Regions from separate parts of the Lysobacter gummosus genome, predicted to be linked through region 1. Evidence: predicted binding sites of a transcription regulator. Region 1 holds the regulator's gene; each other region holds the start of a gene.
The links. Region 1 encodes sigma-54, which starts transcription at its own class of promoters, with help from an activator protein. Its sites were predicted from a motif close to TGGCACGNGCNTTGC; they were not measured.
Positions count from the first base shown of each region.

Region 1 (7,844 bases):
AATTCGGGCGCGTCGTCGGCGACCAGCCGATGCCCGCGCGTCACCAGTTCCAGCGCGAGTTCGCTTTTGCCCGAGCCCGATTCGCCGGTGATCAGCACGCCGATCGAATAGATTTCCATGAACACGCCGTGCAGCGTGATCTGCGGCGCCAGCGCACGCGCCAGGTGGTATTGCAGGTGATTGAGCAACTCGTGGCCGCGTCGCGGCGACACCCACAGCGGCGTATCGGTTTCCTCCGCGGCGATGCGCAGGTCTTCCGGGCAGGGCTGGTCCTTGCTGATGACCAGGGCCAGCGGCCGGAACTGGATGATCTTTTCGATGGTTTCCCAGCGCAGCCGCGAGTCCAGGCCGTCGAGCCAGGTCAGCTCCTCGGTGCCGAGGATCTGCACTTTGTTCGGATAGATCGCGTTGAGGTAGCCGGCCAGCGAGGGCCGGCGGGCGACGGTATTGACCGCCTCGACCAGCCGCCCGTCGCCGCGTTGGCCGGCCAGCCAGCGCAGGGCGAGCCGCTCGCGCTGCTGTTCGAACAGTTCGCCTGCACGGATGCTTTTGCTCATGCGGGGAAGTTTACGAGTAAAGCGATGACGGCGCCTGCGTGGGCTGGGGTGGGGCTGTGAAGGGGGCCGCGCGGTTGGCGCGAATGCGACCGCAGCCCTTCGAAAAATTGCCCCCTTTGAAAAAGGGGGGCGAGCGCCCGGCGCCGGTGCGTTTCAGGTCAACGATCGGGGAGCGGGGGATTTGCTTTTGCTTTTGGGCAGGGCAAAAGCAAATCCCCCCTGGCCCCCCTTTTTCAAAGGGAGGAATCGGTAGGCGGGGTTCGGTAGGGCGGGGCGTTACGCGGCTATAGCCGGCGACAACTTACGCCGCGCTGCGCCGGCAATGATCGAGCAGGCGATAACTCAACTCCGCCACATTCGGCGCAGAGCGCAATCGCTCGCGAAAACCGGCGTCGGCGAAGCGCTCGGCGAGCTCGGCGAGCAGCTGCAGATGCTGTTGAACGTGATGCTCGGGCACCGCCATCGCCAGCACCAGATCCACCGGCTGGCCGTCGGAAGCGCCGAAATCCACCGGCTGCGCCAGCCGCAGGAATACGCCGCGGCTGCTTTCGAACAAGGGCGAGCGGCCATGCGGAATCGCGACCCCGTAGCCGATCGCGGTGCTGGCGAGTTTCTCGCGTTCCTGCAAGCCGGCGCTGAGCGCGGCGGTGACCAGCGGGCTGCCTTCGGACAGCATGCGCGCGGCGGTTTCGAGCACCGCGTTGCGATCGCCGGGTTCTACCAGGATCGCAACGCGCTCCGCGCTCAACAGTTCGTAAAGCGGCATGACGGCGTTGTAGGTGGCTTGCGGTACGTGGCTGGCGCGGAGTTTACGCTATGGGCTCAGGTGAGTTCGCCGTTGCGGGCGAGGCTCTCGCCGCGGTGGTGGTCCACTTGCTTGCTCTTGTGCTTCATCAGCAACCGGTCGAGCTTGTCCGCGAGCAGGTCGATGGCGGCGTACATGTCGATCGCGGCGGCATCGCAGTGCAGGGTGCGGCCGGCGATGAGGATGGTGGCTTCGGCTCGATGGTCGGGCTTGTCGAGACTGAGCTGGGTTCGCACGTCGAAGGGATGGTCGTAGTGTCGTTGCAGACGGGCCAGCTTGGTTTCAACGTAGTCGCGCAGAGCTGCGGTGACTTCGAGCTGCTGGCCGTGGGTTTCGATACGCATCGGGGACCTCCTTCACGTCGCGGGTGAATGCAGAAACGTGTTCCGCCCGGTCTTGCCGGACCGAAACGGAACCGGGTGACGCCCTGGCCGGAGCCAGGAAGTCCAGCATCTCACGCTGAGTCTGCGGCGCAAGGGCCCGACTTGGTCCTTTGGTAGTAGCCGCGCTGGAAGGTCTTGATACGGCTGAGTTTTTTGCGCGATGTAAAAGTTTTGCAATGTGATTCGCGGCAAAAGGCATAAGCCACGGGGTTGGCGGAAGCGGGGCACGCTGAGCGTGGAAATGTCTGGGCAAGCGCCTGTTGCGCCGCTGAGGAAAGGGGAGCGATGGCGCGGTGGCTCGATGCGGCGCGGGCCCTCATCCGCCCCTTCGGGGCACCTTCTCCCGCAGGCGGGAGAAGGGAACGCCGGAGGGGAAAGGGGATCGGGGCCAGGGCAACAAGCCCTCAAGCCATGCGCACGCGATCCTGAGACGAGGGGATGCTCATCGCCTCGCGATATTTGGCGACGGTGCGGCGCGCGACCGGCACGCCGGTGGCTTTCAAGGTCTCGGCCAGGCGCGCGTCGGACAGGGGCTTGCGCGGGTTTTCCGCTTCGATCAGGCGCCGGATCATGGCCTGGATCGCGGTGCTGGACGCTTCGCCGCCCGAGCCAGTATCGATACCCGAGGCGAAGAACGCCCGCAGCGGCACGGTGCCGCGCGGGGTGCGCGCGTACTTGCGCGCGATCGCCCGCGAGACGGTGGATTCGTGCAATCCGACTTCGTTCGCGACTTCACGCAAGGTCAGCGGGCGCAAGGCGCTGTCGCCGAATTCCAGGAACGCGGCCTGCTGCTTGAGCAGGCAGCGCGCGACTTTCAGCAAGGTGTCGCCGCGTGCTTCCAGGCTCTTGAGCAACCAGCGCGCTTCCTGCAGATGCCCGCGCAAATAGCTGGCGTCGGAGGCGCTGGCGTGGCGGATCATGCCTTCGTAGCCGCGATGGATGGAAATGCGCGGCCGCATCGTTTCCGACAAGGCCACGCGCCACAGGCCGCGCTGGCGCCAGATCACGACATCGGGAGTGACGTAGGTGTCGGTGGAGATCGCGCCCATCTGCGCGCCCGGGCGCGGATCGAGCGAGCGCAGCAACTGCACCGCGATATCGACCTCGGCGACCTCCAGCTTGAATTCGGAAGCCAGCCCGGCCGCGCCCACGCGCGGCAGCCGTTCCAGCGGGCCGGCGCAGATCTGCAGCGCCAGCGCCTTGCCCGGCGTGTCGTCGGGCAGGGTGCTCAATTGCAGGCTCAGGCATTCGCCGAGCGAGCGCGCGCCGGTGCCGACCGGGTCGAAACGCTGGACCTGATGCAGCACCGTCAGCACTTCGTCTTCGCCGACGGTGAGTTCCGGGGCGAGCGAATCGGCGATGGCCTGCAGCGGCTCGCGCAGGTAACCGTCGTCGTCGATGGCTTCGATCAGGGCCACGCCGATGCTGCGGTCGCGCAACGACAGCGGGCTCAGGTGCAGCTGCCACAGCAGGTGATCGAGCAGGGTTTCGGCCTCGGCGACCTGTTCGGCCGCGGGCGAGTCTTCGTCGTTGTCGGACGGGCCGACCCGGTCGTACCAAGTCTCGCCGTCGTCCATCGTCCATTCCGGCTCGGGCGTGGGCGCGTCGCTGCCGGGGCCGGGGCCTTCGCCGTGGTCGGCGTCTTCGCTGGCCGAGGCCGAGGTCGGCGGCGGACGGATTTCGTCCTCGCTGCCCGGCGCGGACGGCTCGGTCCAGTCCAGCAGCGGGTTGCTCTCTACCGCGCTCGCCAGTTCAGCTTCCAGTTCCACAGCCGACAGCTGCAGCAGGCGGATCGCCTGCCGCAATTGCGGCGTCATTACGAGCTGTTGTCCGAGAGAGGCTTGGAGGCGGGGCTTCATGTTCGATGGCTGACGCGACCTGAAAGGCAACGACCTGAAATGTCAGTCGGCCGAGTCGTGCATCGCGGGCGTCTTTCACGCCCGGCAACCGGAAGGTTACAGACGGAAGGTTTCGCCCAGGTAGACGCGACGGACATCGGGATTGGCCAGCAGCGCGTCCGGAGCCCCCTGCGCGAGCACGCCGCCGTCGTTCAGGATATACGCCCGATCGCAAATGCCCAAGGTTTCGCGAACGTTATGGTCCGTGATGAGGACGCCGATCCCGCGATTCTTGAGATGGCGCACGATTCGCTGGATTTCGCCGACCGAAATGGGGTCGACACCGGCGAAAGGCTCGTCCAGCAGCATCAGGCGCGGGCGGGCGGCCAGGGCGCGCGCGATTTCCACGCGGCGGCGCTCGCCGCCGGACAGGCTGGCGCCGAGCTGGTCGGCGACGTGGGTCACCTGCAATTCGTCCATCAGGCTGGCCAGTTCGCGCTCGATGCCGCGGCGGTCGAGGTCGTCGCGCAGCTCCAGCACCAGGCGCAGATTGTCGGCCACGCTGAGCTTGCGGAACACGGACGGTTCCTGCGGCAGGTAGCCGACGCCGTACTTGGCGCGCGCGTACATCGGCTCGGCGGTGATGTCCTTGCCGTCGAGCACGATGGTGCCGGCGTCGGCCGGGACCAGGCCGACGATCATGTAGAAGCAGGTGGTCTTGCCGGCGCCGTTGGGGCCGAGCAGGCCGACCACTTCGCCCGCGTCCAGGGTCAGGCCGAAATCGCGCACGACCTCGCGCTGGCGGTAGGCCTTGCGCAGGCCTTGGGCGACCAGCATCAGCCGCCTCCCTTGGGCGCAGGCTTGGTCGGGCTCGGCTTGTTAGCCGGCGGTGCCGGTTTGTCCTGGGTTTTGGGGGGCATGCGTATGCTCACACGGCTGCCCACGCCGCCGCTGTCGACCTGGCCGGTCTTGGTGTTGTAGACGATGCGCCCGCTGGTAATGGTTTGACCGGCGTTGTCCACGAAGGCATTACCCGTGAGTGTCACGGTGTCCTTGGGCATGTCGTAATCGATCTTGTTGGCGCGACCGTTGAACGGTTTACCGTCGTCGAGTTCCTGTTTCAGGGTGACTTGCGAACCGGTCAGCGTGACGAAACTGATGTCGCCGTTGCTGCGCTTGATATCGGCCTTGGCGGCGTTGATCACCAAGGTGCCCTGGACGATCTTGACATTGCCGGTCAATACGCAGGGGCCGGCATCGTTGCTTACCTGGCAGCTGCTCTGGTCGGCATCGGCATCCAGCGGCTGATTGCGGTCGGACGAACGGGCCTGAACGCCCACGGCCGGCGCCATCAGCAGCGCGGCCAGGCACAGGGCCGGCAAATGATTAGCGGGCTTTCGCTTCATAGCGCGCCTTGACGTTGGATTTGAGGATCACGTTCTTGGTCTCGAGGTCGGCCTCAAGGCCCAGACCGCTCAGTATAGTGCCCGGCTGGACCATGTTGACCGCGACGGCCGAGGTGGCCTTGTTCGAGTCCGGGAACACGTTCAGCTCTTCGGTGGCGATCTTGATCGGCTTGCCTTCGGCGTTGGTGCTGTCGGCCTTGACCTGTCCGCGCAGCCGCACTTCATCGGCCTCGGCGCTGACCCAGCCGCGCTGCGAGCGCACTTCCCAGGCGCCGCCCTGGCTGCCGGGCTTGGGTGGAATCAGGAACAAGGGCGTGGTGATGTCCATGGTCTTGATGTTGGGATCGCGGGTCAGCGTGGGTGCGCGCAGGGTGAACGATTCCTTGCCGGTCTTGTCGAGCACGACCACTTCGAAATCGTTGAGCACGTAGTCGGGCTGCACGTTGGCCTTGCCGGCCAGCGGCTTGTCGCGCTGCGACCACAGCGCCCAGCCGCTGAGCGCGGCGGCGGTGAGCAGGATCAGGGTGAACCATCCGCGCCAGCTCATCCCAGCGCTCCGTGCAAGATGTCTTCGGCATGGCCTTGCGCGCCCAGCAGCAGATCGCACAGCTCGCGCGCCGCGCCTTCGCCGCCGCGCGCATGGGTGCGCCAGTGCACGCGCTCGCGCACCCAGGCGTGCGCGTTGGCCGGCGCGACCGCCAGGCCGACGTGCGGCAGGATGCGCAGATCGGCGAGGTCGTCGCCCATGAACGCCACTTGCTCCAGGGTCAGGCCCAAGCCTTCCGCGATCAGCTTGACGCAGACCAGCTTGTCTTTGACATCGCCGTGCGAGGTCGCGCCGAGCTCGGCGGCGCGATGCGCGGCGATGGCGCCGCCGCGCGCGGTGACGAAATGCACGGCGATCCCGGCCTTGCGCAACAGCGACAGGCCCTGGCCGTCCTGGACGTGGAAGCTTTTGTATTCGCGCCCGTTGCTGTCGAAAGTCAGCCGGCCATCGGTCAGCGTGCCATCCACGTCGAAGCAGGCCAGCCGAATGCGGGCGGCGCGTTCGCGGATGTCGGCGGGGTAGTCGTTGAGGTGGCTATAAGGCACGGGATTGGGGATTTGGGATTCGGGATTGGTGCAAGCGGAAGCGGGGTGGAATCGTCGAGTCCGCCTTTGCGAATCACGAATCCCAAATCCCCAATCCCGGCCGTTAAACCACTCGGGCCCGCAACAAGTCGTGAATGTTGAGCGCGCCGACCACGCGTCGTTCAGTATCCACGACCAGCAAGCCGCTGATCTTGTGAGTTTCCATGAGCTGCGCGGCCTCCACCGCCAGCGCGTCGGCGCCGATGGTCTTCGGCGAACGCGTCATCACTTCCTTGATCCGGGTCGAACGCAGGTCCACGCCGGGATCGTCGAGGGTGCGGCGCAAGTCGCCGTCGGTGTACAGACCGATCAGGCGCTGGTCGTCGTCGACCACCGCGGTCATGCCCAGGCGCTTGTGGCTCATCTCCACCAGCGCTTCGCTGACGGTGGCTTGCGCGGACACGCGCGGCACTTCTTCGCCGGCGTGCATGATGTCGGTGATGTGCAGCAGCAGCCGGCGGCCGAGCGCGCCGGCCGGATGCGAGCGGGCGAAGTCGTCGGCGGTGAAGCCGCGCGCTTCCAGCAACGCGACGGCGAGCGCATCGCCCATCGCCAGCGAGGCGGTGGTGCTGGAGGTCGGCGCCAACGCCAGCGGGCAGGCCTCGGCCGGGACGCTGACGTCCAGGTGCACGTCCGATTCGCGCGCCAGGGTGGATTGCGGGCGCCCGGTCATGGCGATCACCGCGTTGCCCTGGCGCTTGAGCACCGGCAGCAGCATCAGCACTTCGTCGCTTTCGCCCGAGTAGGACAGGGCCAGGACCACGTCGGCGTCGGTGATCATGCCCAGGTCGCCGTGGCCGGCCTCGCCGGGATGGACATAGAACGAGGGCGTGCCGGTGGAGGCCAGGGTCGCCGCGATCTTGCGCGCGATGTGCCCGGACTTGCCCATTCCGGTGCAAACCACGCGGCCATGGGCGCCCAGGATCAGCTTGCAGGCCGCGGTGAAGTCGCCGTCGATGCGCTCGGCCACCGCGGCCAGGGCCTGGGCCTCGATTTCGAACACGCGCCGGCCGCTCTCGGCCAGCCCGGTTTCGGCGCGGCCGACGAGCAAGGCATTGGGGTCGCTGGCGGGGACGGGTCGGGTCATGGGGAGGCCGGTCATAGAGGTGCCGTGTCGAAGGTCGCCATTTCGAACCGAAGGGCTTTCCGCTAGGCTAATCCGCCAATTCTAAGCGGTTCGTCCGCCCAGCGCCGTTCCGGCCGGCACATCCGCGCCGTATGGCCATCCGCATTCAGCCGGCCTCGGGCCCGCGCAGCCAGGCTGCGCCGACCCGGTCGCCGCTTTTTCCCCTTCGGCCCGTCCCCGGGCCGTACCGTCCAGAGGCTCTGAGTTGAACGCCGAAACCATCCGCACCCTGATCGAACAAGGCCTGCCCGGCGCGCAAGCGCAGGTGCGAGGCGACGACGGCGTCCATTTCGAGGCCACCGTCGTGGCCGAGGCGTTCCGCGGCAAGCTGCCGCTGGCCCGTCACCGCCTGGTCTATGCGACCTTGGGCGAGCGCATGGGCGGCGAGATCCACGCTCTGGCGCTGAAGACGATGACGCCGGAAGAGGCCCAATTCGGCAAGTCGTAAGCGCCGAGGGCGGGGGCCGACTTCACCGTCGCCTCACCCACGCGCCGCGGCGGGCTTTTACCATTGCCGCTTACGGCATTCCGCTCCTCCCATCTCATTCCCGGCTCCCCAATGCAAAAAATCGTGGTCGAAGGCGGCCAGCCGCTCAAC
Region 1 is NZ_CP011131.1:1,381,049-1,388,892, forward strand. Features, by position in the region: gene hprK (HPr(Ser) kinase/phosphatase) at 1-557, opposite strand, end outside; gene LG3211_RS05605 (PTS sugar transporter subunit IIA) at 859-1,323, opposite strand; gene hpf (ribosome hibernation-promoting factor, HPF/YfiA family) at 1,380-1,706, opposite strand; gene LG3211_RS05615 (RNA polymerase factor sigma-54) at 2,150-3,604, opposite strand; gene lptB (LPS export ABC transporter ATP-binding protein) at 3,701-4,420, opposite strand; gene lptA (lipopolysaccharide transport periplasmic protein LptA) at 4,420-4,989, opposite strand; gene lptC (LPS export ABC transporter periplasmic protein LptC) at 4,970-5,536, opposite strand; gene LG3211_RS05635 (KdsC family phosphatase) at 5,533-6,081, opposite strand; gene LG3211_RS05640 (KpsF/GutQ family sugar-phosphate isomerase) at 6,185-7,207, opposite strand; gene LG3211_RS05645 (BolA family protein) at 7,452-7,694, shown strand; gene murA (UDP-N-acetylglucosamine 1-carboxyvinyltransferase) at 7,806-7,844, shown strand, end outside.

Region 2 (7,844 bases), 1.2 Mb from region 1:
TCGCCTCGCGTCCGTAACCCACGCGCTTGCCGACGAAGTAGGCGCCGACCAGGCCGGCGACACCGGCGTTGATGTGCACCACCGTGCCGCCGGCGAAGTCGATCGCGCCCTTGGCGAACAGGAAACCGTCCGGCCCGTACCAGACCATGTGCGCGATCGGCAGGTAGGCGAAGGTGAACCACAGCACCGAGAACAGCAGCACCGCCGAGAACTTGATGCGCTCGGCGAAGGCGCCGACGATCAGCGCGCCGGTGATGCCGGCGAAGGTCGACTGGAAGGCGATGAACACATATTCGGGCAGCGACACGCCGGCGCTGAAGGTCGCCGCCAGCGATTCCTTGTTCACGCCCTTGAGGAACAGCTTGTCGAGGTTGCCGATGAAGGCGTTGCCGCCGTTGAAGGCCAGCGAATAACCGTAGACCACCCACAGCAAGACCAGCAGCGAGAACACCGCCAGCACCTGCATCAACACCGACAGTACGTTCTTGGAGCGCACCAGTCCGCCGTAGAACAGCGCCAGGCCCGGTACGGTCATTAACAGCACCAGCAAGGTCGAGGTCAGCATCCAGGCGACATCGCCTTTATCGACGATGGGTTTGGCCGCTTCCGCGGCCGCCGCCGCTTCCTGCGCATGCGCAGGGGCGAGGGCGAGCAAGGCCGCCGCCGGCAACGCGCTCCAGGCCAGGGTTCGCAGCATCCGCTCGCGCGAGCGGGGTTCGAGCATCGTGTCGTACTTCATGTTCGTCTCTCGCAGGCAGGGGTCAGAGGGCATCGTCGTCGAGCTCGCCGGTGCGGATGCGCACCGCGCTTTCCACCGGTAATACGAGAATTTTTCCGTCGCCGACCTTGCCGGTGCGCGCGGCGTTCTGGATCGCTTCCAGCGCGGCGTCGAGCAGGCTCTCGGGCACGGCGCATTCGATCTTCAGCTTGGGCAGGAAATCGACGACGTACTCGGCCCCTCGGTACAACTCGGTATGGCCCTTCTGGCGCCCGAAGCCTTTGACTTCGGTGACGGTGATGCCCGATACGCCGACTTCGGTCAGCGCTTCGCGCACCTCGTCGAGCTTGAACGGGCGGATGATGGCGGTGATCAGTTTCATCTCGCGGCTCCGGTGGTTTCGATCAATGCGCGCAGCGTTAGAACGCCTTGCTAACGGTCAAGGTGAAGGCGCTGTCGGCCAGGAAGTTGTTGTGGGCGTTGGTGTAGAGCGCCTTTTCGGCATCGGTGTCGCTGTAGGCGGCGGCCACGGAGAAGCCGCTTTCGAAGGTCTTGGTCACCCCGAGCTTCCAGTCGGTGTATTCGAAGGCCTCGTTGTTCTCGATCCACTGCTTGCCGCCGTGCAGGTTGAGCGTCCAGCCCGGCTGGAAGGTCCAGTTGAGGTTGGCGTCGATATAGCCGCTGCCGTCGGAATCGGCGTAGCCGAACAGATCGGTGACGGCGTAGGAGTACTTCAGGCCGACCGACACCGTTTCGCTGGGCGCGAGCGTGCCGCCCAGATAGATCTCGGTGGTGTTCGGGCTGTTGAAGCCGGACGGGTAGTCGCCCGGGTAGTAGTAGGTCAACACGCCGACGTCGTACGAGAAGATCTCCCCGGCCTTGCCGCGATAGCCCAGATAACCGTCGAGTTCCAGGCTGCTGGAGATGTCGTCGCCGACGACCACCGTGTCCGACAGCCAGCTGATGTTGCTGCCCCAGGCGCCGACGTAGAAACCGCTGTCGTGCGCGTATTCGATACCGCCCTGCAGAGCCGGCTCCTGATTGGTCTGCGAGACCCCGCGAAACAGGTAGTCCGAGGTCAGACTGATCGAGCCCGTGGTTCCGGCGCGCGCTTGCGTAGCCGCGAGCGCGGCGCAGGCGAGCGCGAGTGCGAGCGTCGCCTTGGCGACGGCATGGGCGTGCACCGCGTGAGCGGCGTTGTGGTTTTCAGTCTTGAGATGAGACGACATGACGCAGGCTCCTCATAAGCGGTGGCCCCTCCCCGGTCATTGCGATGTGCGCGGTGATCGCGGGGCGCTTCGTTGGCGCCCTCGCGGTTTTTCGGAAACAAGCCGCCCCGCGGCGGGCTTGGCCCGTCGTGCGTGTCCTCATGGGTTGTGAGTGGAAAACGAAAACGGCCCGGGGCATTCGCCTCGGGCCGTGTGTGGGTTACAACGCTTTGCTCATGAACACGCTGTTGGGATCGTCGCGATATCCGGCGAAGGGCCCGCAGTAGTCGAAGCCGTAACGCGCGTACAGGCTGCGCGCCGGCTCGAATCCATCCATCGAGCCGGTTTCCAGGCTCAGCCGCCGATACTCGCGCCGGCCGGCCTCGCCGAGGATGTGTTCGAGCATCGCCGCGGCGACGCCGCGACGTCGATGCGCACTGGCGGTGCGCATCGATTTGATTTCCCCATGCCCGTCGTCGAGCCGCTTGAGTGCGCCGCAACCGAGCAGATCATCGCCTTCGCCCCAGGCGCTCCAGAACGTGATGTCCGGATGCCTGAGCCCGTCCAGATCGAGCGCGTGGACGCTTTCCGGCGGCGACAGTTCGGCCATGCCCTGCAGGTGTTCGCGCAACAGCGCGATCACTTCGGGATGGTCGAGTTCGCCGGTACGGATGTGCATCGGGCGTTGCTCTCCTGGTTCACGACGGTGCTGCGAATCGCGCGGCGCATCGGTCCGCAACGGCGCGGAATCTTGCCGTTGCGGACCTTGTGCGCGCGCCTGGACTGCTTCAGACCGCGTAGTACATCTGGCATTCGAGCGGGCGAACCGGGAGCTTTCCGGAATGCGTTGAAGCGCATTCCGGCCCGGTGAGCGCCCGGTCCGCAAGGACCGGGCCGGACATCCGCCGGTCCGAAGACCCGATACACATATGCAGCAACTTCTTTAGACGGCGTAGTACATCTGGTATTCGAGCGGGTGAGTTGCGGCGCGGAATTTGGTCACTTCCTGCATCTTCAACGCGATGTAGCCGTCGATGAAGTCGTCGGTGAACACGCCGCCGGCCTTGAGGAACTCGCGATCCTTGTCCAACGCTTCCAGCGCCTGGTCGAGCGAATGGCACACGGTCGGGATGCCCTTCTCTTCTTCCGGCGGCAGGTCGTACAGATCCTTGTCGCTCGGCGCGCCCGGATCGATCTGGTTCTTGATGCCGTCCAGGCCGGCCATCATCAGCGCGGCGAAGGTCAGGTAGCCCGACTGGATCGGATCGGGGAAGCGCATTTCGATGCGGCGCGCCTTCGGGTTGGCCACGTACGGAATGCGGCAGCTCGCCGAACGGTTGCGCGCCGAGTAGGCCAGCATCACCGGGGCTTCGAAGCCCGGGACCAGGCGCTTGTAGCTGTTGGTGCCGGAGTTGGTGAAGGCGTTGATGGCGCGCGCGTGCTTGAACACGCCGCCGATGTACCACAGCGCCATCTGCGACAGGCCGCCGTAGCCGTCGCCGGAGAACAGGTTGACGCCGCCCTTGGCCAGCGACTGGTGCACGTGCATGCCGCTGCCGTTGTCGCCGACGATCGGCTTGGGCATGAAGGTCGCGGTCTTGCCGTTGCGATGGGCGACGTTCTTGATGATGTACTTCATCGTCAACAGCTCGTCGGCCTTGGCGACCAGCGAGTTGAACTTGGTGCCGATCTCGCACTGGCCGGCGTTGGCGACTTCGTGGTGGTGCACTTCGACTTCGATGCCGACCGCTTCCAGCGTCTTGCACATCTCCGAGCGGATGTCGTGCAGCGAATCGAGCGGCGCGACCGGGAAATAGCCGCCCTTCACGCCCGGACGGTAGCCGCTGTTGCCGCCTTCGTATTCCTTGCCCGAGTTCCACGCCGCTTCTTCCGAATCGATGTGGAAGAAGGTGTGGCCCATCTCATTGGCGTAACGCACCGAGTCGAAGATGAAGAATTCCGGTTCCGGGCCGAAGAAGGCCTGGTCGGCGATGCCGCTGGACTTCAGATAGGCCTCGGCGCGCTTGGCCACGCCGCGCGGGTCGCGCGAATAGGCCTGCATGGTGGCCGGGTCGAGGATGTCGCAGGTCAGGATCAGGGTCGGATCGGCGGTGAACGGATCCAGGACCGCGGTCGAAGCGTCGGGCAGCAGGATCATGTCCGACTCGTTGATGCCCTTCCAGCCGCTGATCGAGGAGCCGTCGAACATCTTGCCGTCTTCGAACAGCGCCGGCTCGACGATCGACTTGGGGAAGGTCACGTGGTGCTGGACGCCACGCATGTCGGTGAAACGCAGATCGATGAATTCGACCTTGTGATCCTTGACGAGCTTTTCGACGTGTTCGAGAGACATGGATTGGGTCCGGGATTGGGGATGCGGGATTGGGGATTCGTGCAAAGCGAGGGCTTTGAGGCCGTCTGCCGATAGGGAATGCAAAGCGCGTGCCAACTTTCCAACCGCTCCAAGCTCATGATTTATATGAAATAGAAGCGTGACGCAACGCAGCAATGAACTAGTTTGGTGCGATAAAATCAGCTTACGCACCAAATTGAATCAAAGCCATTTCGGCTATCCTGCCCGCCGCCTCGCCACTGGCTTTGGCGAATCCCGAATCCCCCATCCCGAATCCCGGCCCCTCATGACCGATCTGCTCGCCGCCCTCCTCCTGGGCATCATCGAAGGCATCACCGAATTCCTGCCGATTTCCAGCACCGGGCATCTGCTGATCGCGCAGCACTGGCTCGGCGCCCGCTCTGACCTGTTCAATATTTCGATCCAGGCCGGCGCGATCCTCGCGGTCGTGGTCATCTACTGGAAGCGGCTGTGGGGGCTGGCGACCGGTTTCACCCGCCGCGACAACCTCGACTACCTGCTCAAGCTCGGCCTGGCCTTCGGCATCACCGCGGTGCTCGGCGTCGCGGTCAAGAAGGCCGGCTTCCAGCTGCCCGACCACGTCACCCCGATCGCCTGGGCGCTGGTGCTGGGCGGCGTGTGGATGATCGCGGCCGAGCATTTCGCCGCCAAGCGCGCGGCCGCGCTGGGCGAACGCAGCGAAATCACCTGGACCGTGGCCGCGCTGGTCGGCGTGGCCCAGGTCGTGGCCGGCGTGTTCCCGGGCACCTCGCGTTCGGCGGCGACGATCTTCATCGCCCTGCTGGCCGGCACCACCAGCCGCGCGGCGGCGACCGAGTTCGCCTTCCTGGTCGGCATCCCGACCATGTTCGCGGCCACCGGCTACGAGCTGATGCACGTGGCCGGCACCCCGGCCGCGGCCGGCGAGGACTGGAGCGCGCTCGCGGTGGCCTTCATCGCCTCGGCCGTGACCGCGTTCATCGCGGTGAAGTGGCTGTTGCGCTATATCCAGAGCCATCGCTTCACCGCGTTCGCGATCTACCGCCTCGCCTTCGGCGCGGCCTTGCTGCTGTTGATGCCCTCGGGCAGCTGATCCGCAGCCGATCCCTTGCCGGAACCTCGCCGATGAACGAACAAGACCGCCTCGCCGAACAGCAGTTGCTGGAGTACGTCCAACTGTCCAGCCCGGAGCGCTACGCCGCGTTCCTGGAATCGGTGGCGCGCACCGGGCGCTTCTGGATCGCGATGTCGGGCGAGTTCGTGCTGACCTTGTTCGACGAAGACGGCCAGGAACTGCTGCCGGCCTGGCCCTCGGCCGCGACCGCGCGCGCCTCGCTCGCGCAGGCGCCGCAGTTGCGCGAGTACGCCCCGGCCGAGCGCGAGCTGGGCGCGTGGCGCGAGCACACCGCCGCCGCGCTGATGCAGGCCAAGGTCGCCGTCGGCGTGTTTCCCAGCGACCGCATGCAGAGCGTGACGGTCGATGCGGGACTGCTGCTTTCGCATATCGATGAGGTGATCGCGGAGGATGCCGCGCTCGACGACGACGCCGTGGACGACGAGGCCGACGGCAGCGGCGGCCTGGATCTGGAACGCGCGCAGCGCGAGCTGATGCAGAAGTTCGCCAAGCCGCCCAAGTCCTGAGCGCCGGCGCCGCCGACCGCCCGCTGAACGCGCGCAACCCCATCGCCCGCGCCGGCCCGTTGATCCTGTCTTCGCAACGCAACCCGGATCATTGCGCCCCATGAACATCACCCGCCCGCTCGTCCTCTCCGCCGCCGCGCTGTCGCTGGCCCTGCTCGCCGCCTGCGCCGCGCCCTCGCATAACAACGCCAACGCCGCCGCGCCCGCCGGCGATTCCGCCAGCACCGGCGCCGCCCACTCGTCCATCGACCTGGGCGCCTATCGCTGGAACCTCGACACCGCCAGCGACGCTACCGGCAAGCCGATCGGCGTGCTGCAGCGCGAAGGCAAGTACGGCCTGCAGCTGAGCTTCCTCAAGGACCGCCTGGGCGTGTCCGGCGGCTGCAATCACGTCGGCGCGACCTATGCGCTCAAGGGCGACAAGATCGAGGTCAAGAATTTCCAGACCACGCTGATGGCCTGCCAGGACCAGCGCCTGATGCAGATGGACAGCGAGATTTCCAAGCAGCTCGAAGGCAGCACCCAGTTCGCGATCGAAGGCCAGGCGCAGCAACCGCGCCTGCTGCTGACCACCGCCTCGGGCAGCAAGCTGGTCCTGAGCGGCCAGCCGACGCCGGAAACGCGTTACGGCGGCGCCGGCACGACGATGTTCCTGGAAGTCGACGCGCAGCGCCGCAGCTGCCCGCATCCGCTGATGCGCGACTACCAGTGCCTGTGGGTGCGCGAGCGCAAGTACGACGCCAACGGCGTCGCCCTGGCACCGACGGAGGACTGGCATTTCCTCTACCAGGACATCGAGGGCTACACGCACGAAGCCGGCGTGCGCAACGTCGTACGGATCAAGAAGTTCGACATCAAGAACCCGCCGGCCGATGCGTCGTCGGTGGCGTACGTGCTCGACATGGTGGTCGAGAGCGAACTGGTTCCAGCCAGGTAAGTACGTATCGCGAGCCGGGTTGGTCAGGACTTCCTGACCACCCGCGTCTCGGACAGACGGTCGTGCCAGGCGATGCGATCTTCGCCGGAGAAGAAGATCGAGAACGGCTCGAACGGAATGCAGCGACCCAGGGTGCGCACGATGATGCTGCCCCAACCGGGCGGCTGGTCTTCGTTGTCGACCACGCGCGTGCCGGTGACGAACTTGCCGACGGTCGCGCCGAACAAGCCCTCCATCATGATGTAGTAGACCATTATTATCGCGAAGGTGAAGAACACGTCCTTGAGCGGCGAGTGATAGATCGCCGAGCGGCCGACGACGATTATGATCGCGACCTTGATCATGCCGGCGATCGTCGAATCGATTAAGTAGTTGGCGAAACGCCGGCCGTAGCCGGCGGCCTCGTAGCCGGCCTGCGCATACGCCGTCGGGATGGGTGCGGCGCTGACGCGCGAGACTACCTGGTAGGGATTGTGTTCGTCGCTCATGGCTTCAACCTGCTTCCTTGTATGGCCGCGCTGTCCACGGCGCTTCAACTAAATCCGGCCTGCGAATGCTTTGCGGCGACTCTAAGCCGCGCCCGCGGCCGGCGCAACGAGGCCGATGGCGCGTTCCGCGTTCGGTCGCCAGATGCGCGGATGAACACGCTTCAGCGCGCCCGCACCACCAGGGTCTTGGGCAGGCGATCGTGCCAGGCGGCGACGCGTTCGGTCCCGGAGAACAGGATGGTGAATTGTTCGAACGGAATCAGCCGCGCGGCGGTGCGGCCCAACACCTGGCCCCAACTCGGCGGGCGGCCTTGTTCGTCCACCACCCGGGTATTGGTGACCAGCTTGCCCAGGGTGACGCCGAACATGCCTTCCATCGGCACGTAGTAGATCAGCAGCGCGATCGGCGTCATGACCCAGTCGCGGAGCATGTTCGGCTCGCGCAGCGAGTTCACCACGGCCGGATCGTAAGCGGTGTACAGCGTCAGCGCGCAGACGA
Region 2 is NZ_CP011131.1:201,786-209,629, reverse strand. Features, by position in the region: gene LG3211_RS00880 (ammonium transporter) at 1-697, opposite strand, end outside; gene LG3211_RS00875 (P-II family nitrogen regulator) at 762-1,100, opposite strand; gene LG3211_RS00870 (TorF family putative porin) at 1,138-1,947, opposite strand; gene LG3211_RS00865 (GNAT family N-acetyltransferase) at 2,147-2,605, opposite strand; gene glnA (type I glutamate--ammonia ligase) at 2,870-4,279, opposite strand; gene LG3211_RS00855 (undecaprenyl-diphosphate phosphatase) at 4,566-5,372, shown strand; gene LG3211_RS00850 (DUF2750 domain-containing protein) at 5,405-5,920, shown strand; gene LG3211_RS00845 (META and DUF4377 domain-containing protein) at 6,021-6,857, shown strand; gene LG3211_RS00840 (RDD family protein) at 6,881-7,345, opposite strand; gene LG3211_RS00835 (RDD family protein) at 7,507-7,844, opposite strand, start outside.
Region 2: the regulator sigma-54 is predicted to act here: its motif matches at 4,360-4,374, upstream of glnA (type I glutamate--ammonia ligase).

Region 3 (7,844 bases), 730 kb from region 1:
TTGAACGCGGCCAGATTCTGCGCGAACCAGGCCTCGCTGTTCGGATCGAGCACCGGCGCGGCGAACAGGTTGCGCACGGTGATCAGCTTCGGCCGCCACTTGCCGGCGGCGCGCGCCAGCTCCTGCGTGAATCCGATCAAGGCCTGGGTGCGCGCGGCCGGATCGGCCGGCGCCTGCCCGCGCAGTTCGTCCTCGCGCAGCAGCGCGTCGTCGTGGAACAGCAGGCCTTCGGTGTAGCCGCTGACGGCGAGGTCTTCGTACAGATCGGCGACGATCTTGCGCGTACGCGGTTCGAATGGATTGAGGCGATGGGTCTCGGCCGGGTTGCTGGCCTTGATTTCCAGCTGCGCGTTCAAGGCCTTGTCCGGCAGTTCGAAGCCCAGCACCGGCAACCAGGCGAACACCTTGACGTGGGCGCGGGTCTTGAGCTGCCAGGCGACGCGGTTGTACAGGTCCGCGCGCATCGGCATATGGCGGTTGGGGAAGTACATCGCATCGGCCGAGCCGTTGCCGTCGGGATCGGCGAAGGCCTGCAGGAACACGTGGCTGGGCGCGACCTGCTTGACTCGCTCGATCAGCTTGTCGAGATTGCGCGCCTGCTGTTGCGGATCGGCGTCGTAGACGTAGTCCAGATCCACCTGCAGCGCGCGCACGCCGTCGAGTTCTTCGTCGTGGCGCAGTTCGTAGGCCAGATCGTTGACGGTGGGATTGTCGAACATCAGCAGGCGGGCCAGGCCGTGCAGGTCGCGGCCGACCGCCTGATGGCGACCCTCCAGGTCGAAGGTGACGTTCATGCCGAGCTGATCGGCGATGGCGTTGGTCTGGCTGTTGTAGGCCGCGTACGGCCACACCACCGACTGCGGCGAGACGCCGAGCTCGCGCTTGATCGCGGCCGCGCTCGCGGACAGATCCTTGCGCACCCGCGCCAGATACTCGGCTTCGCTCTCGTAGCGCTGGGCCTTGGCGTCCCACTCGCGGGTGATCGCCGCCGGCATGGTGTTGCCCTGCGGGTTGGAGGTCACGCCGCGATGCAGATTGTCGCTGTGCGAGGCGATTTCGATCAGGCCCGAGGCCTGCATCTCGCGCAGCTGATCCCAGGTGACGAAATCGTCGTGAGTGAACATGCGCGGGCCGTAATCGACCTGTTTTTCGCGCGGCAGATCCACCCAGCCGGTCACCACCGCCATCAGCGCGGGGTAGCGATACGCGCGCAGCAGCGGAAACACATGGGTGTAGATGCTGCGCAGGCCGTCGTCGAAGGTCAGCAGCACGGCCTTGGGCGGCAGCTTCTTTTCGCCGCGCGAGGCCTTGATGACATCGCTCAGCGCAACCGGCTGGTAACCGTGGCCGGACAGCCAGTCCAGATGCGCGGCGAAGTTCTGCGTGCTGACCGCGTAGGCGTCGGGATCGCCCTTGCGCGCGACATCGTCGCGGATGTCGTGGTAGCTCAGCACCAGCAGCTGATCGGCCTTGGCCTGCTGGGCGATCGCATCGGCGGCGCCGCGGTCGATCGCCGTGGCCGGCTCGGCCGCTGCGGCTGCGAGCGGCATCGCCAGCACCAACGCGGCGGTGAACAGCAGACGCTTGAAAGCCAGGCGCATCATCGCCGCCTGCGTCGCGAAACCTTGCATGCTCATTGTTCACCCCAGCGGAAAGTCAGATCGAAGCCGAGGTGTTCCTCGCGCACGCCGTCGTACACCGGTCGCGACCAGTTGACGCCGTAGTTCAAAGTGCGGCCGGTGGCGAAACGCCATTCGTGTTCGTAGCGCAATTGCGGAATCCAATAGCTGCCGTAGCCCTGCTGCCAGTACGAGCCGGCTTGCACGGTCAGGCGTTGGCGGAAGTGGCGCTCGTAACGGCGCCAGGCGAGATGGTCGAAGCGCAGGCCCAGGTTCAGCGACGAATCGCGGCTGGGATTGAAATAGGGCACGTCAGCATCACGGCGGCTGGCGCGGCTGGTCGCCACGTCGGCGAGACCGTCGATCAGCAAGTGCGGCCGGGTAAACAGGCGCTGCTCGCCGTTGAGGCCGAAGGCGGTGCGGGTGTTGTCGTCGCTGTAGCGCAGTTGCTGCGCGGTCGCGCCCAGGTTGGTGCGTTCGCTGGGCGTGTAACGCAGGCCCAGGCTCAGCGCATCGGCGTCGATGCCGCTGCGGCGCGCCTGCAGCGAAGCCTCCGGCGTGCCGCGATACCACGACGCGGTGCCGTACCAGGCATCGTCGAATCGCCAGCCGGCATCGGCGTAGTAACCGGTGCGGTCGCTGCTGTCTAGCCAGCGGTCGTTGGCCCGATCCACGCCGAAACCCAGGCTCAGACGGTCGTAGACGTACAACGCGCCGACGCCGGTGCGGCGGTCGTGCACGCGCTGCTTGCCGAACGCGCCGTCGGGATAATCGGCCCAGGCGTCGCGCGCATGCGCGGTCAGGCGCCAGCGGTCGTGGATCAGCGGGCTCTGAATTTCGACGCGGTGCTCGGCATCGCGGCTGCCCAGCGGCGATGCGGTGGCGCCGCCGCCGCGCGCATCGCTGCGGCCGAAGCTGCTGCCGACCAGCCATTGCCAGCCCATGCGGCTGTCCCAGGACTGCGCCATCTGCTTGACCTGCACGTCGCGCGCGCGATTGGCCAGCAGTTCGTCGTGAATCGGCCGGGCCAGATCCACCCGGTTGTGTTGCAGATGCGCGCCGACCTGGCCGATGCGCGCGCCGACGTTGGTCGGCTCCAGCGTGCTGGCGATGCGGAAGCGCTCCAGCGCGCGATCGGTCCAGCCGCGCTTTTGATAAGTCACGCCCAGGTCGCTTTGCAGGCCGGCGTTGGTGGGGCCGATCGCGGCGAGGCTTTCGAGATACTTCTGCGCGCCGACCGTGTCCTCGCCGTAGAGACGGATCATGGTCAGGTGGCTGTCGGCGTCGTAGTGGCGCCAGTTCTCATGGCTTTCCTTGGCGCCGGCGACGCGCACGAACGCGGGCTGCGCGGCCTTGATCTTTTCCAGTTGCGCGTAGGCGTCGTCGAAGCGCTCGGCCTCGGAGTACGCATAGGCCAGTTGCAGCTGCGAATCCTGGTCTTCCGGCCATTCGCGGGTGACGCGTTCGAGCACCGTCGCGGCTTCCTCCGGATGCTTGTCGGCCAGCAGCGAGGCGCCGACCTTGGCCAGCGCGTACATCGGCAATTGCACGTTCTCGGCCTGCAGGGCGCGGTAGCGCTCGACGACTTCGGCGTGACGCTCCAGATGGTTGAGCAGCACCAGTTCGTCGAAGCGCGTGCGCAGATCGGCTTGCTGTTGCTGCGGGGTCTGCGCGGCGCGGTGCTGTTCGAGCGCACCATGGGCTTCGCGCATCTCGGTCAGGCGCGCGGTTTCGCTCTCGGGAAACAGCGTGCCCCACAGCACGCGGCGGGCGAGGCGGTCGGAATCCAGTCGCTGGCGTTCTTCCGCGCTGAACAACTGCGGGCGCGCCTGATACAAGTCCCAGGCGCGGTCGGCGCCGCCCAGATCGGCCAGGGTCAGCACCTGCAGGCGGTACAGGCGATCATCGCCAGGACGGGCCGCCTGCGCGCTTTCGATCCGCGACAACGCGGCCAGCCATTGCCGGTCGGCGCGCAGGCGCTCGATCTCGGGCAGGGGGTCGGCAGCGGCTGACTGACTCGGCGAGGCAACAACTGACGCAAATGGGCAGGTTGCGGTCGCGATCGCCAGAGCGATGGACAGGGCAAGACGATGCTGTATCGGCATTGGAGACCGAGTTCCGAAGGGTGGGGAGTGTCGCAGAGCGTGACTTGGTGCAAATAAAAATGTGAAACAAGTCACGTTATTTGAGTATTGACGCAAGAGCTGTGCCAAAGGGGTGTGAAAGCAATCGCCCTGTATTGGCTTAAGCAATTGTTATTTAAGCTATTTTTTGCTGATGAATGGGCTCGAAAATGCTGCATCGCGGTTTGACAAGCTGAATTTAGATCGATTTAAATCAATCTCTGATGGGGCCGCGACGTCACACATCGGCGCGCGGCGGCAGAACGGCATGCCGTTCGTGGGCACTGTGGAGCGGATATGTCGGCACGTAGAGAGAACCGCCGTGGCACCGTGCTGGGCAGGGCGGCGCTGACTTGGGCCCTGGCCTGCGCGATCGCCGGGCCCGCCGCCGCGGCCAAGCCGCGCCAGTTCTGGAGTTCGTTCGAAGCCGCCGATCCGGCGCCGGCGCCGCTGGCCGCCGACGCCATGCACGTGAGCCTCGACGGCGGCCCGCCCGCGGCCGCGGCCCTGACCGCCAAGGCCGGGGCCGGCTTCACCGGCGTGCATTCGCTGCGCTTCGAAGGCGACGGCAGCGGCGCCGAGCAACTGGCGCAGGTGTTCGAGGTCGATATCGCCATCGGCAAGGACAGCGAGCTGTCGTACCGGCTGTTTCCGTTGTCGCCGGCCAACGTCGCCGCGCCCGCGCCGGTGTCGCAGCTCGATAACCTGCGCAATGCCTCGACCTATGTCGCCATCGATCTGGTGTTCGACGACGGCAGCCGCCTGTCGCAGCTCAAGCCGCTGGATCGCTACGGCAATCCGCTGACCGCGCGCGGGCAAGGCGCGGCGCGGCTGTTGTATCCGGATCAGTGGAACGCGGTGGCCAGCCGCATCGGCGAGGTCGCCGCCGGCCGCCGCGTGCGCCAGATCGTGCTGGTGCACGAGGGCGAACGCGGCCAGGCCTATCGCGGCTATCTGGACGATGTGCGGATCGAACCGGCGCCGTTGAAGAAAAACCCGGACAAGCGGGCGGCCGAGCATCCCAGTGATTACGTCGACACCCGCCGCGGCAGCAATTCCAATTCGCGCTACTCGCGCGGCAACACCTTTCCGGCGGTGGCGCTGCCGCACGGGTTCAATTTCTGGACGCCGACCACCAACGCCGGCTCGGACTGGATCTATCAGTACCAGGAGCGCAACGGCGAGGACAATCGCCCGCGCATCGAAGCCTTCGCGCTGTCGCACGAGCCCAGCCCGTGGATGGGCGACCGGCAGACCTTCCACATCCTGCCGGCGCTGGGCGAGGGCGCGCCGCAGTTCGATCGCGCCAAGCGCGGCCTGAGCTTCGGCCACGAGCAGGAAACCGCGCGCGCCGACTATTACCGCGTGCGTTTCGACAACGGCCTGATCGCCGAGATGACGCCGACCGATCACGCCGCGATGCTGCGCTTCACCTATCCCGACGGGCATGCGCAGTTGCTGTTCGATCAGCGCGACGAGCACGGCGACATCGTGCTCGATCGCGATGGCCGCGGCCTGAGCGGCTGGACCGAGAGCAAGAGCAAGCTGTCCGCCGGCGCCGGCCGTCTGTATTTCTATGCGCGCTTCGACCGGCCGATCAAGGACGGCGCGCGCCTGGACCGCGCCAAGGACCGCAACCGCGTCTCGGCCTGGTACGGCTTCGATCTGTCCGCCGATCCGGCGCGGCAGGTCAGCATGCGCATCGCCACCTCGCTGATCGGCGTGGAGCAGGCGCAGCGCAACCTGCAGCTGGAAATCGCCGACAGCGACAGCTTCGACAGCGTGCGCGAACGCGCGCGCGCGGCCTGGGACGCGCAGTTGAGCATCGTCCAGGTCGAGGGCGCGGCCGAGCACGAGCGCGCGACCTTGTACTCCAATCTGTATCGCCTGTTCCTGTATCCCAACAGCGGATCGGAGAACACCGGCACCGCCGAGCGTCCGCTGTACCAGTACGCCAGCGCGTTCTCGCCGGCCGCGGGCGCCAGCAGCGCGACGCGCACGGGCGCTGCGGTGATGGACGGGCAGGTCTACGTCAACAACGGCTTCTGGGACACCTATCGCACCAGCTGGCCGGCGTATGTGCTGTTCACGCCCAAGCATGCCGGCGAGATGATCGACGGCTTCGTCCAGCAGTACCGCGACGGCGGCTGGATCGCGCGCTGGTCTTCGCCGGGCTATGCCGATCTGATGGTCGGCACCAGCTCCGACGTCGCCTTCGCCGATGCCTGGCTCAAAGGAGTGCGCAATTTCGATGTGCGCTCGTTCTATCAGTCGGCGATCCGCAACGCCTCCACCGTCAGCCCGGTGCCGGGCGCCGGACGCAAGGGCATCGAGCGCGCGATCTTCAAGGGCTACACCGACACCAGCACCGACGAAGGTCTGTCGTGGTCGATGGACGGCTACATCAACGATTTCGCTATCGCGCGCCTGGCCTCGGCGCTGTCGCGCGAAAGCGGCGGCGACGATCCGTACCGCGGCAGCTACGCCGACGATGCGGCGTATTACCGCAATCGCGCGCTGGGCTACGCCAACTTGTTCCATCCGCAGTTAGGCTTCTTCGTCGGCCGCCACCGCGACGGCCGCTGGCGCTACACCGCGAGCGAATTCGATCCCACCCGCTGGGGCGGCGACTACACCGAGACCGACGCCTGGAACATGGCCTTCCACGCGCCGCAGGACGGCGCCGGCCTGGTCGCGTTGTACGGCGGCCGCAGCGCCCTGGGCAACAAGCTGGACCTGTTCTTCTCGACCCCGGGCACGTTCGATGTCGGCAGCTACGGCGGGGTGATCCACGAGATGCTGGAAGCGCGCGACGTGCGCATGGGCCAGTACGGCCACAGCAATCAGCCTTCGCACCATATTCCCTATATGTACGCCGCGGCCGGACAGCCGTGGCGAATCCAGGAGAAGGTGCGCGACATCATGGATCGCCTGTACAGCGGCGGCGAAATCGGCCAGGGCTACCCGGGCGATGAGGACAACGGCGAGATGTCGGCGTGGTGGTTGTTCAGCGCCGCAGGTTTCTATCCATTGCGCATGGGTTCGCCGGAGTACGTGATCGGCGCGCCGCGTTTCGAGCGCATGAACATCCGCCTGGACAACGGCAAGCAGTTGCAGATCAACGCGCCCAAGGTCAGCGAACGCAATCGCTACGTACAGTCGTTGCGGGTCAACGGCGAGCCCTGGGATCGGCTGACCCTGCCGCACGAGTTGCTGGCGCAGGGCGCGGTGCTGGATTTCCGCATGGGCCCGTCGCCGTCGAACTGGGCGAGCTCGCCGCAGGCCTTGCCTGAATCGCTGAGCCAGGAAGGCGAGGTGCCGTCGCCGCTGTTGGACCTGAGCCGTCGCGACAACACCGCGGTCGCCGGGTTGAACGGCAAGCAGGCGGCGGCTTTGTTCGACGACGATTCGACCACATCCGCGCGCTTGAGCGGGCCGATGCCGTCGCTGAGCTGGAACTTCAAGGCGCCGGCCACGGCGCGGTTGTATACGCTGACTTCGTCGAACAAGCGCGGCGATGCTCAGGCCTGGGCGTTGCAGGCGTCGAACGATGGGGCGCAATGGACGACGCTGGATGAGCGTCGCGATCAGCGTTTCGCCTGGCGTCGGCAGACCCGCGCCTTTGCCATCGCGCAGCCGGCGGCGTATTCCCGCTATCGGTTGCGGCTGTTGAACGATGGGGACGGGCAGGGGGCGATCGAGTTGGCTGAGGTTGAGTTGTTGGGTGAGGCCAAGTAGGCGGACTGCGCTGGGTTTGCTGCTTCGGTAAACGTTGAGGCCCGCGTTATCGCGGGCCTTGCTGCGGCGATTGCCAATAATTTTCTGCGACTGAGACTGTAGCTGCGGCTGCTTGCTCTTGCTCTTGCTTGAGGCTCCTGCCTTTTTTGCTCGTCATTCCCGCGAAGGCGGGAATCCAGCGACTTCAAGCGTTCTCGCACGAAAGGCACTGGATGTTCGGCTCCGCCGAAGTAAAGCGGAGCCCGCCTTCGCGGGAATGACGGTAGGACGGAGTGCGCAGGTAACGTCAAAGCAAGAGCAAAGTGGGGCAGGCGAGAAGCCAAGATAGGTGCAGCGCCGGAGCAAGTGCATTTGCAAGGCCAGA
Region 3 is NZ_CP011131.1:2,108,935-2,116,778, forward strand. Features, by position in the region: gene pgaB (poly-beta-1,6-N-acetyl-D-glucosamine N-deacetylase PgaB) at 1-1,631, opposite strand, end outside; gene pgaA (poly-beta-1,6 N-acetyl-D-glucosamine export porin PgaA) at 1,634-3,724, opposite strand; gene LG3211_RS08750 (GH92 family glycosyl hydrolase) at 4,040-7,480, shown strand.
Region 3: the regulator sigma-54 is predicted to act here: its motif matches at 3,817-3,831, upstream of pgaA (poly-beta-1,6 N-acetyl-D-glucosamine export porin PgaA).